Regions from separate parts of the Streptomyces sp. ISL-99 genome, predicted to be linked through region 1. Evidence: riboswitches for the same ligand, from Rfam matches in the RefSeq annotation. Region 1 holds a riboswitch; each other region holds the start of a gene.
The links. A riboswitch is a leader RNA that binds a small molecule or an ion and turns the genes downstream of it on or off. The one in region 1 is predicted to bind cobalamin.
Positions count from the first base shown of each region.

Region 2: another riboswitch for cobalamin. It lies ahead of J7E91_RS19715 (ribonucleoside-diphosphate reductase subunit alpha); the one in region 1 lies ahead of J7E91_RS21895 (prenyltransferase/squalene oxidase repeat-containing protein).
Region 3: another riboswitch for cobalamin. It lies ahead of J7E91_RS01345 (CbtB-domain containing protein); the one in region 1 lies ahead of J7E91_RS21895 (prenyltransferase/squalene oxidase repeat-containing protein).
Region 4: another riboswitch for cobalamin. It lies ahead of J7E91_RS32100 (ABC transporter substrate-binding protein); the one in region 1 lies ahead of J7E91_RS21895 (prenyltransferase/squalene oxidase repeat-containing protein).

Region 1 covers NZ_JAGGPC010000035.1:18,099-20,287, forward strand. Annotated here, with positions in the region: gene J7E91_RS21890 (SCO2322 family protein) at 1-137, opposite strand, end outside; gene J7E91_RS21895 (prenyltransferase/squalene oxidase repeat-containing protein) at 164-1,420, opposite strand; cobalamin riboswitch at 1,512-1,650, opposite strand; gene J7E91_RS21900 (MBL fold metallo-hydrolase) at 1,677-2,189, opposite strand, start outside.
Region 2 covers NZ_JAGGPC010000031.1:21,574-23,762, forward strand. Annotated here, with positions in the region: gene J7E91_RS19715 (ribonucleoside-diphosphate reductase subunit alpha) at 1-953, opposite strand, end outside; cobalamin riboswitch at 1,100-1,231, opposite strand; gene J7E91_RS19720 (YbdD/YjiX family protein) at 1,385-1,588, opposite strand; gene J7E91_RS19725 (carbon starvation CstA family protein) at 1,585-2,189, opposite strand, start outside.
Region 3 covers NZ_JAGGPC010000002.1:208,280-210,468, reverse strand. Annotated here, with positions in the region: gene J7E91_RS01350 (glycoside hydrolase family 6 protein) at 1-516, opposite strand, end outside; cobalamin riboswitch at 659-826, shown strand; gene J7E91_RS01345 (CbtB-domain containing protein) at 860-1,078, shown strand; gene J7E91_RS01340 (CbtA family protein) at 1,095-1,859, shown strand; gene J7E91_RS01335 (class F sortase) at 1,870-2,189, opposite strand, start outside.
Region 4 covers NZ_JAGGPC010000071.1:40,130-42,318, reverse strand. Annotated here, with positions in the region: gene J7E91_RS32105 (iron ABC transporter permease) at 1-139, opposite strand, end outside; gene J7E91_RS32100 (ABC transporter substrate-binding protein) at 157-1,143, opposite strand; cobalamin riboswitch at 1,184-1,319, opposite strand; gene J7E91_RS32095 (HD domain-containing protein) at 1,361-1,999, opposite strand.

The DNA.
Region 1 (2,189 bases):
GACGCCGCGGCCTGCGCGGACATCGCCTGTACGGACGCCGCCTGTACGGACGCCGCCTGTACGGACGCCGCCTGCGCGGGCCCCGCCGCCGGGCCCAGCACCGCGAGCGCGGCGCCGAGCGTGAGCAGCGCAGCCATCAGCCGGGTCCGCACGACCGCGACCGTCACAGCTGCTGGTTCTTCTTCTTGCGGCCGCTGAACAGGATTCCGGCGCCGACGCTCGCGATGAAGAAGACAGCCACGATCCACCAGGTGCCGAAGCCGCCGCCGCCGTCGTCCTTCTTCTCGTCGGCGGCATCGTCGGCGGCCTTGTCGGCGGCCTCCGGCGCCGGGCCGGTCGCATTGAGCGCCTTCACCAGGTCCGCGCCGCCGAAGCTCTTCGGGTCGGTGCCGGTCGCGTGCGCGGCGAAGATCAGCTGGGCGTACGCGGCGGGACCGTTGCCCTTCGCCCAGGCGGCCGAGTTCTTCTCCAGCCACTCCAGCGGCTTCCGCGCCTGCTCGGCGCCGCCCTGAGCGGCCAGCGCGACGACGGCGTCCGCGGTGTTGCCGAAGTCGGGCTGCGCCTTCGTGTCCTCGGCGCCCGGCATGGGAGGCGTGTCGAGGTGGCCCGTTTTGGCGAGTACGTCGTCGAGGTACGCGGCGCCGTTGGCGGCGGCCTGCGCGGGCGTCAGCTTCCCCTTCACGCACTTGACGGGCTTCTGGCCGGGCTTGTCCCCGGGCTTCTTGCCCTTGGCGTCCAGCTTCTGGCCGAGCCCGCCCAGTACACCCGCCGCCGTCGCGTCGGCGTTGGGCGCGAGCTTGCCGGCCTTGTCCGGCTGGTACGCGAACGCGCCGCCGCCCGTCTTCGCGTCGCACGGGACCGAGAAGGTGACGAGCGCGTCGTACGGCGACTTGTCCTCCTGCGACTTCACCTCGGCCGGCTTCTCGCCCGCCGCGGCCAGCGCGCCGATGACGACCGAGGTGGAGTTGGCGTCGCTCGGGCTGCCGGGGTTGTAGCCCCAGCCGCCGTCCTGGTTCTGCGCACCCTTCAGCCAGCTGACGCCCTTCTTCACCGCGGCGTCCTGCCCGCCGAGCGCGCTCAGCGCCTGCACGGCGGCGGCGGTGGCGTTGCTGTCCGTCATGGTCTTCGACGTGCACGGCTCGGCGGCGTCGGCGCGGAAGGACGCGAAGCCGCCGCTGTCGCACTGCTGGCCGACCAGCCAGTTCACAGCCTTCGCGGCGGGCTTGATGCCCACCGTGTCCTGGGCGAGGAGGGCCAGCGACTGCCGCCAGACACCGTCGTACGTCGGGTCCGACTCGCCGTAGAGCCCCGAGGGAATCACGGGCTTGGGGGACGGCGCGGCGACGGCGGTCGTGGCGGTGGCCGCGCAGAGTACGGCGGAAGCTGCGAGCACGGTGGCTGCGCTGCGGCGAAGGGTCATGACGGGCGGGGGCCTCTCCTGCTGAGGAGCCGGGCCCGGGCACGCGAAAACCACGCACCGGGCTCCGGCTCCGTATACCTCGACGGTGCCGAGCCAGTAGTCATGCCGGACCGGGCGTTCCGACTTACCGCCTCGCACGGGCGGATACGGCTGCGGGTCAGTGCCGGATTCGCACCGGCTTCCCCCAGAACGGCATGATGACGACTCGCACACTGTACCGGCCCGTATCAGGCGCCCCCGGTGGTGGTCCGCGCCTTCACGCAGCGACGTACGTGACCGGATCGCCGCCCGGCACCGCTTCCGCGCGGCCCAGCTTCACCAGCCGGCGCAGGTGTGCCTCCGCCTCCGAGACGGCGATGTTCCTCGACCCGTAGGGGATCTGGTCCCAGGGCCGGTTCCACTCCATGCGTTCGGCGAGCTGCCAGGGGGTGAGGGGGGTGGCGAGCAGGGCGCGGAGGCCGTTGAGGCGGTCCTCGTGGTGGCCGAGGAGTTCCCGCACGCGGGCGGGGGCGCCGGTGAACGCGTGCTGGTGGGCCGGGAGGACCTCGGCCGGGGCGAGGCGTTCGACGCGTTCGAGGGAGTCCAGGTAGTCGCCCAGGGGGTCGGTGACGGTGGTGTCGTCGGGGTCCTCGTACAGGCCGATGTGCGGGGTGATGCCGGGGAGCAGGTGGTCGCCGGAGAAGAGGCGGCCGTTGCCGGGGAGGTTCGCCGGGTGCGTCTCCTCCAGGTGGAGGCAGACGTGGCCGGGGGTGTGGCCGGGTGTCCAGAT
Region 2 (2,189 bases), on a different contig from region 1:
TCCGCGTGCCAGGTCTCCAGGTAGACGCAGGCGGCGCCCTTGCGGCGGCCGCCCTGGTTGACGGCGGCGACCGACGAGTCCAGGGTGCGCAGGAAGGGGACGATGCCGTTGGAGTGGCCGTTCGTGCCGCGGATCAGGGAGCCGCGGGCGCGGATGCGGGAGTACGAGAGGCCGATGCCGCCAGCGTGCTTGGAGAGGCGCGCGACCTCGTGGTAGCGGCCGTAGATCGAGTCGAGCTCGTCGAGCGGTGAGTCCAGCAGGTAGCAGGAGGACATCTGCGGGTGGCGCGTACCGGAGTTGAAGAGCGTCGGCGAGGACGGCAGGTAGTCCAGGCGGCTCATCAGGCGGTAGAGCGCGGCGACCTCGTCGGCGGCCGCGGCGGAGTCGTCCTTCGCCAGTCCTGACGCCACGCGCAGCATGAAGTGCTGCGGGGTCTCGATCACCTGACGGGTGAGCGGGTGGCGCAGGAGGTAGCGGCTGTAGACCGTGCGCAGGCCGAAGTAGCCGAAGCGGTCGTCGGCGGCCGGGTCGATCAGCGCGTCGAGGCGGGCCGCGTGGGCGGTCACGAAGTCGGCCGTACGGTCGGCGATCAGGCCCTCGCGGTGCCCGACGGAGACCGACTCCGAGAAGGTACGGACGCCCTGCGTCGCCGCCTCGTCGCGGATCGTGCGGGTCAGGAGGCGGGCCGCGAGGCGGGAGTACGCCGGGTCCTCGGAGATCAGCCCGGCGGCGGCGTCGGTGGCGAGGCCCCGCAGCTCGGCCGCGTCCGACGCCGCGTTGCGGCCGCGGAGGGCGGCCGCGGCGACTCTGCCCGGGTCGGTGTCGGTAAGGTCGGCGGTGAGGTCGGTGAGGGTCCGCAGGAGCGCGGTTCCGGCTCCCTCGGTCCCGTCGGACGACTCCGTCGGCTCCGTCGATTCCGTGGCAGTTGCCGGATCGGCTGGCGCGATGGTCACGGGGTGCTCTCCCTCGCTCGGCTCGGGGCCGGCGGGGGGAGGAGTGGGGGCGTACGGGCGCACGTCACCGCTGAGGGGCGGCGGCGCACCGCGTAGCATCCACAGGCCCAACCGCGAGGCCCGGACGTGTCGGTATCCGGTTCGGTCGAGCCGGATACGCCGTCGGCAGGTCTTCGGACTTCCGGGTGCACAAAAGCGCACCGGTCACACCGTTGCGGGACAGTTCCGGATTCGCACCGGATTCCCCTGCGGCGACAGCGAGCATGAGCATACATGTGGGGGCGGTTGGGTGTTGCACCCCCCAGATGTTGTGTCGTCGCGCCGCTGTTGCTCCAGGGTGGAGCCCCGCACGCGGCGGGAACGCACAGTGCGGGGTACGCCATCGGGCCGCCGCATCCCCCGAAGGGGTCGCGGCGGCCCGTGTGAACCGTTCAGCAGCAGCGGAAGCCCTCGCGGGGGTCCGCCTCGCGGGCGTCCGTGCGGCTGCGTTCGAACGCGCGGCGGGTCATGACCGGGGCCCCGGGGTCGCAGGACCTCGCGTGCGCCACGTACCGGTCGTACGCCGACTCGCCGGTCAGCTCGCGGACGTACCAGCGGATACGGCCCGCCGCGCGGCGTACGTCCGCCAGAGTCATTCGGGCGTCCCCGTCCCGGCCGGCGCGGCCTCCCTGCGGTTGCCGCCCTCCGGGCCGACGCCGGCGGCGACGAGTTCGGCCTTCTCCTCCTTCGTCGCGATGATCGACGCGGGGGCGACGAGCTTGGACTCGACGTACGGCGCCTCGTGGAGCTTGACGCTCTCGGGTTCGCGGATCGCCTTGAGGCAGACCCGGCCGGCGTCCGCGAGTACCACCACGATGAGGGTCGCGAAGAGCGCGCACAGCACGCCGTCGACCGTGGAGTTGGTGACGACGGTGTGCATCTGGTCCATGTTCTTGGCGGGCGGCAGGACCTGGCCCGCGTCGATGCCCGCCTGGTACTTGTCGCGCTGGGCGAAGAAGCCGACCTTCACGTCGTCCGAGAAGATCTTCTGCCAGCTGGCGGTGAGCGTGACCGCCACGTCCCAGGCGAGCGGAACCGCCGTGACCCAGGCCCACTTCAGGCGGCCGGACTTGACGAGGAGTGTGGTGCAGACGGCGAGGGCGACGGCGGCCAGCAGCTGGTTGGCGATGCCGAACAGCGGGAAGAGCTGGTTGATGCCGCCCAGCGGGTCGTGCACGCCGACCCACAGGAAGTAGC
Region 3 (2,189 bases), on a different contig from region 1:
CAGGTGCAGCAACGCGTCCGGCTCCAGGATCACGGTCGCCGGGCGGTTGCCGATGCCCTTGGCGATCTCGTCGACCCACGCACGGTAGGCGTTGCCGTCGGCCGCGCCGCCCTTCGAGAACTGCCCGCAGTCACGGTGCGGGATGTTGTAGAGGACGAGCAGCGCGTCACGGTCGGCCTTCTCGGCCGCCTCCGTGTACCCCTTGGCCTGCGCCTCCGCGTTCTCCGGAAGAATCCACTCGGCGGCCGGCTGCTCGGCGATCTTCCTGATCAGCGCGGCCTTCTCGTCGTCGCCTTCCTTGGCGTACGCCGCGGCCTGCTTGGCGGCGCTTCCCTCCGGATTGACCCAGTACGGGTCGCTGCCCTTCGGCTGCTGCTTCAGCGGCGGCTGGTTCGTCGCCTCGCCCCCGCCACCGCCGGACGAGGTGCAGCCCGTCAGCAGCAGCGCGGCTCCCACAGCCCCCACCGCGGCCACCCGGACACCCTTGCGCCTACGGCCGCTGTAACTGCCGTACATCCACTCCCCCTTGGCTGCACTCACGATGCACTGAAAAACTCACATACGAGGACCCCCCCGGCCCCTCTCCCCGGACACATCCGGTCGAAACCATCCTGACACACCGGCCCGGAGCGAGGGGCGCACCCGCGATGGCCTGTTGACAGTGCTCAGCCAGGCTGGGACTCTCCGGAAGACAACTCCACACACATCGAGGCGACGGTGGACAGGAACCCGGTGCGAAGCCGGGACGGTCCCGCCACTGTGACCGTACGAGAGCCCAAGGCCCCCGTACGGAAGTCAGGAACTGACCCGTCGTCCTCCTGCATTGGGGCGTGGAAACCTCAGAAGGAGGCACACCGGTATGTCACTGCACACTGCGCAGCACACCGACACCGCGGCGGTCGAGTCCGCCACGACCACCACCCGCGACTGGCTGATCATGGCCGCCGCGGCGATCATCGCCGTGATCGCGCTCTACGCGGTCTTCATGGACAACGGCACAGTCGTCTCCGCGACGGGCGACTACCTGCACGAGTTCTCGCACGACGGCCGGCACCTCTTCGGTGCCCCCTGCCACTGATCGGGGCCGTCGCACCATGTCAACACCTGTACTGCCCCTGCTCGGACGCGGGCTCGCGGCGGGCGGGGTGGCCGGCCTTGCCGCCGGTCTCTTCTCCCTGCTCCTCGCCGAACCCCTGATGGACCGCGCGATCCGGCTCGAAGAGGCACGCTCCGCCGCCGAAGAACACGCGCACGGGGCCGCCGCCACGGCCGTCCAGCACCACGAGGAACTGTTCTCCCGGTCCACCCAGCACTTCGGGCTGGTCGTCACGGCGGTCGTGGCGGGGCTGGCGCTGGGCGTGCTCTTCGCCCTCGCGTACGCCCTGGTGCACCGCCGTACGGGCCTCGGTGAACGGCCGTGGCCCCGCGCCCTGGCCTTCGGCGCGGCCGCCTTCGTGGCGGTCTCGCTGCTGCCGGGACTGCGCTACCCGGCCAACCCTCCGGGTGTCGGCGACTCCGGCACCGTCGCCAACCGCCAGTCACTGTGGCTGGCCGCCGTCGTGATCGGCGTCCTCGGCATGGTGCTGGCCTGGCAGGTGTACGTACGCCTCGCGGACAGGTCGGTTCCGGTGCGCCACGTCGCGGTGGCCGTCACGGGGATCGCGACGCTCGCGGTGCTCTTCGCACTGCCGGGCAACCCGGACGAGGTCCCGGTGGCGGCGACGCTGCTGTGGGACTTCCGCATGCTGTCGCTGGCTTCGCACGCGGTGCTGTGGGCGGTGTTCGCGGGGGTCTTCGGGGCGCTGGGGCTACGGGCCGCGGGGCGCACGGCTCCGGCTGCGGCGCCGGTGGCGGCGTAACGGCGTCCGGTCAGCCCTTGCCCGTACCCGAACCCGTATCCGTACCCGCACCAGTCAGGTAGGCCGAGACCACGACGTTCGCCGTGTACGTGCGGGCCTTCTTGTCGTACGTGCCCCCGCAGGTGATCAGGCGCAGTTCCGCCCGGTCGCTCTCGCGGGGGCCGTACACCTTCTGCGGGTCGAAGCGTTCACGCGTGAAGACCTGGATGTCGTCGATGGTGAATTCCAGGCTCTCGCCGCCGGCCCCCGTCACCCGGATCTTCTCGCCGGGGCGCGCGGCGCTCAGCCCGTAGAAGACGGCCGGTCTGCTCTCGGTGTCGACATGGCCGA
Region 4 (2,189 bases), on a different contig from region 1:
CGAGGACCTGGCCCGCCGGGATGCGTACCGAGCCGAGGGCGAGTCCCGCGACCGCCGCCGCTGCGAGCAGGGCGGCGAGCGCGGTGATGAGGAAGGTGTACGGCAGCCGCCCGCGGGCGGCCGGGATCTTGCAGCTCATGGCCGCTCGCCCGCCCGCTACTTCTTGAGCTCGGGGTGGAGTTGGCGCGCGAGGGTCTCGACGGCGGCGGGGGCGCGTACGCCGAGGACCATGTCGGAGAGGGGCAGGACGGCGAAGCGCTTGTTCTTCACGGCGGGGACGTCGGCGAGGGCGGGATCGTCGAGGAGGCGCTGCTTCTTCTGGGCGACGGTGGTGCCGCCGTAGTCGAGGATGACGATGGTCTCGGGCTTGCGGTCGACGACGCTTTCCCAGGAGGCGTCGGTGAAGGGCTTGGCGAGGTGGGCGAAGACGTTCTTGCCGCCCGCGCGGTTGATCATCTCGTTGCCGATGCCCGCGCCGCCGACGGTGGAGGCGGTCTTGTCACCGCCGTCGTACACGAAGACGGAGACGGGTTCGACGCCCGCCACCTTCTTCCCGGTGGCGGCGTTGGTGGCCTTGGCCGCGTCGATCCAGCGCTCGGCGCGGTCGGCGACGCCGAAGGTGCGGCCGACCTCACGGATCTCCTGGTAGAGGGCGTCCATCGAGGTCTTGCCGTCGGCGCAGTATTCGATGTTGAGGCGGGAGTTGATGCCGGACTTCTTCAGCGCCTCGCGGCTGCGGCCGTCGCCGGCGGAGAAGGCGGTGGCGTAACCGCCGTACACGAAGTCGGGGTTGGCGGCGAGCAGCTTCTCGTACGAGGGGTACTCCTTGGCCAGCACCGGGGTGGCCTTGTACTCCTTCTCGTACTTGGGGAGCACCTGGTCGTCGAGGTAGGCGGTCCCGGCGAGGGACTTGGCGAGGCCGAGCTCCAGCATGACCTCGGTGACGTGCTGGTTCATGGTGACGACGCGGGTGGGCGGTGCCTTGTAGGTCGTCTTCACGCCGCAGTTGGTGACGGTGTACGGGAAACCGGGGGCCGCTTTCGCTGCCGGCTCGGACTGTCCCCCGGCCGCGGTGCAGGCGGTGAGCGGGAGCAGGGCGGCTGCGATGAGGGCACAGCGGGAAGGCCAAGTACGACTGGACACGGTGGTGCCTCCTCCGGGGGATTTCCTCGTCCCCTGGTCGGTGGTGAAGAAGGCGGCAGGTCAGTTCCTGGCTTCCGGGCATGGCGACGGCAATCGCGATGCCTGGTCACAGTGGCGGGACCGTGCCGGATTCGCACCGGCTTCCTGGGCCTGCCGCCCGGGTCGCGCACAGTCTCCCATCAGCGCCTGGGCCGGCCCTACTCGGGACTACTCGGGATTACTCTGGCCGGGAGGAATTCCGAATCGTCTCGACGAAGTCACCGCGCCGGTATCCGGGCACGAAGTGCGCCAGTACGTCGGCCTTGACGTTGCCGAAGGTGGTGTCCGGCTTGGGGGCGATGCCTTCGGCGAAGGCGGCGAGGATGCGCTTCTTGAAGTCGGGTCGGGGGTGCAGGGCGGTGATGGCGGCGCGGCCTTCGGAACTGATGTCGTCGTAGCCGATGCCGAGTACGTCGTACTCCACGCCGGCGGTGACGAGGGCGACTTCCGGCTCCATGAACTCGGGGATGCCGGGGGTGGTGTGCAGGGCGATGGCCGTCCAGACGCGGCGGATGCTGTCCTCGGGGACGCCGTGGCCCTGGAGGAAGCGGCGGGCCTCGTCGGCGCTGTCGACCTCGAAGCGGCGGCGGCTGGTGCGGAACTCCTGATTGAGCCCGAGGTCGTGGAACATGGCGCCGATGTAGAGGAGTTCGGGGTCGAAGCTGAGGCCACGGTTCTGCCCCTGGAGGCTGCCGAACCAGAACACCCTGCGGGAGTGGTGGTAGATCAGCTCGGTGGTCGTGTCGCGGACGAGTTCGGTGGCGGCGGTGGCGAGCTTGGTGCCGGGGACGGCGATTCCGGCTGCGGTGTCGGTCATGGCCCAAGACTGCGCGTCACGCGTACGCCGCCACCATGTCCCCAGGGCCAGCCTTCCCACAGATCAGGACACGAGCACGCACCGACTACCGCTGAGCGGCGCAAGCCCGCGACCTGCATGAACCCGAACTGAGCCCTGGCCGTCCGTCACCACTTGCGTCCGCAGCAAGCGCCACTGGTGCTGGCGCATT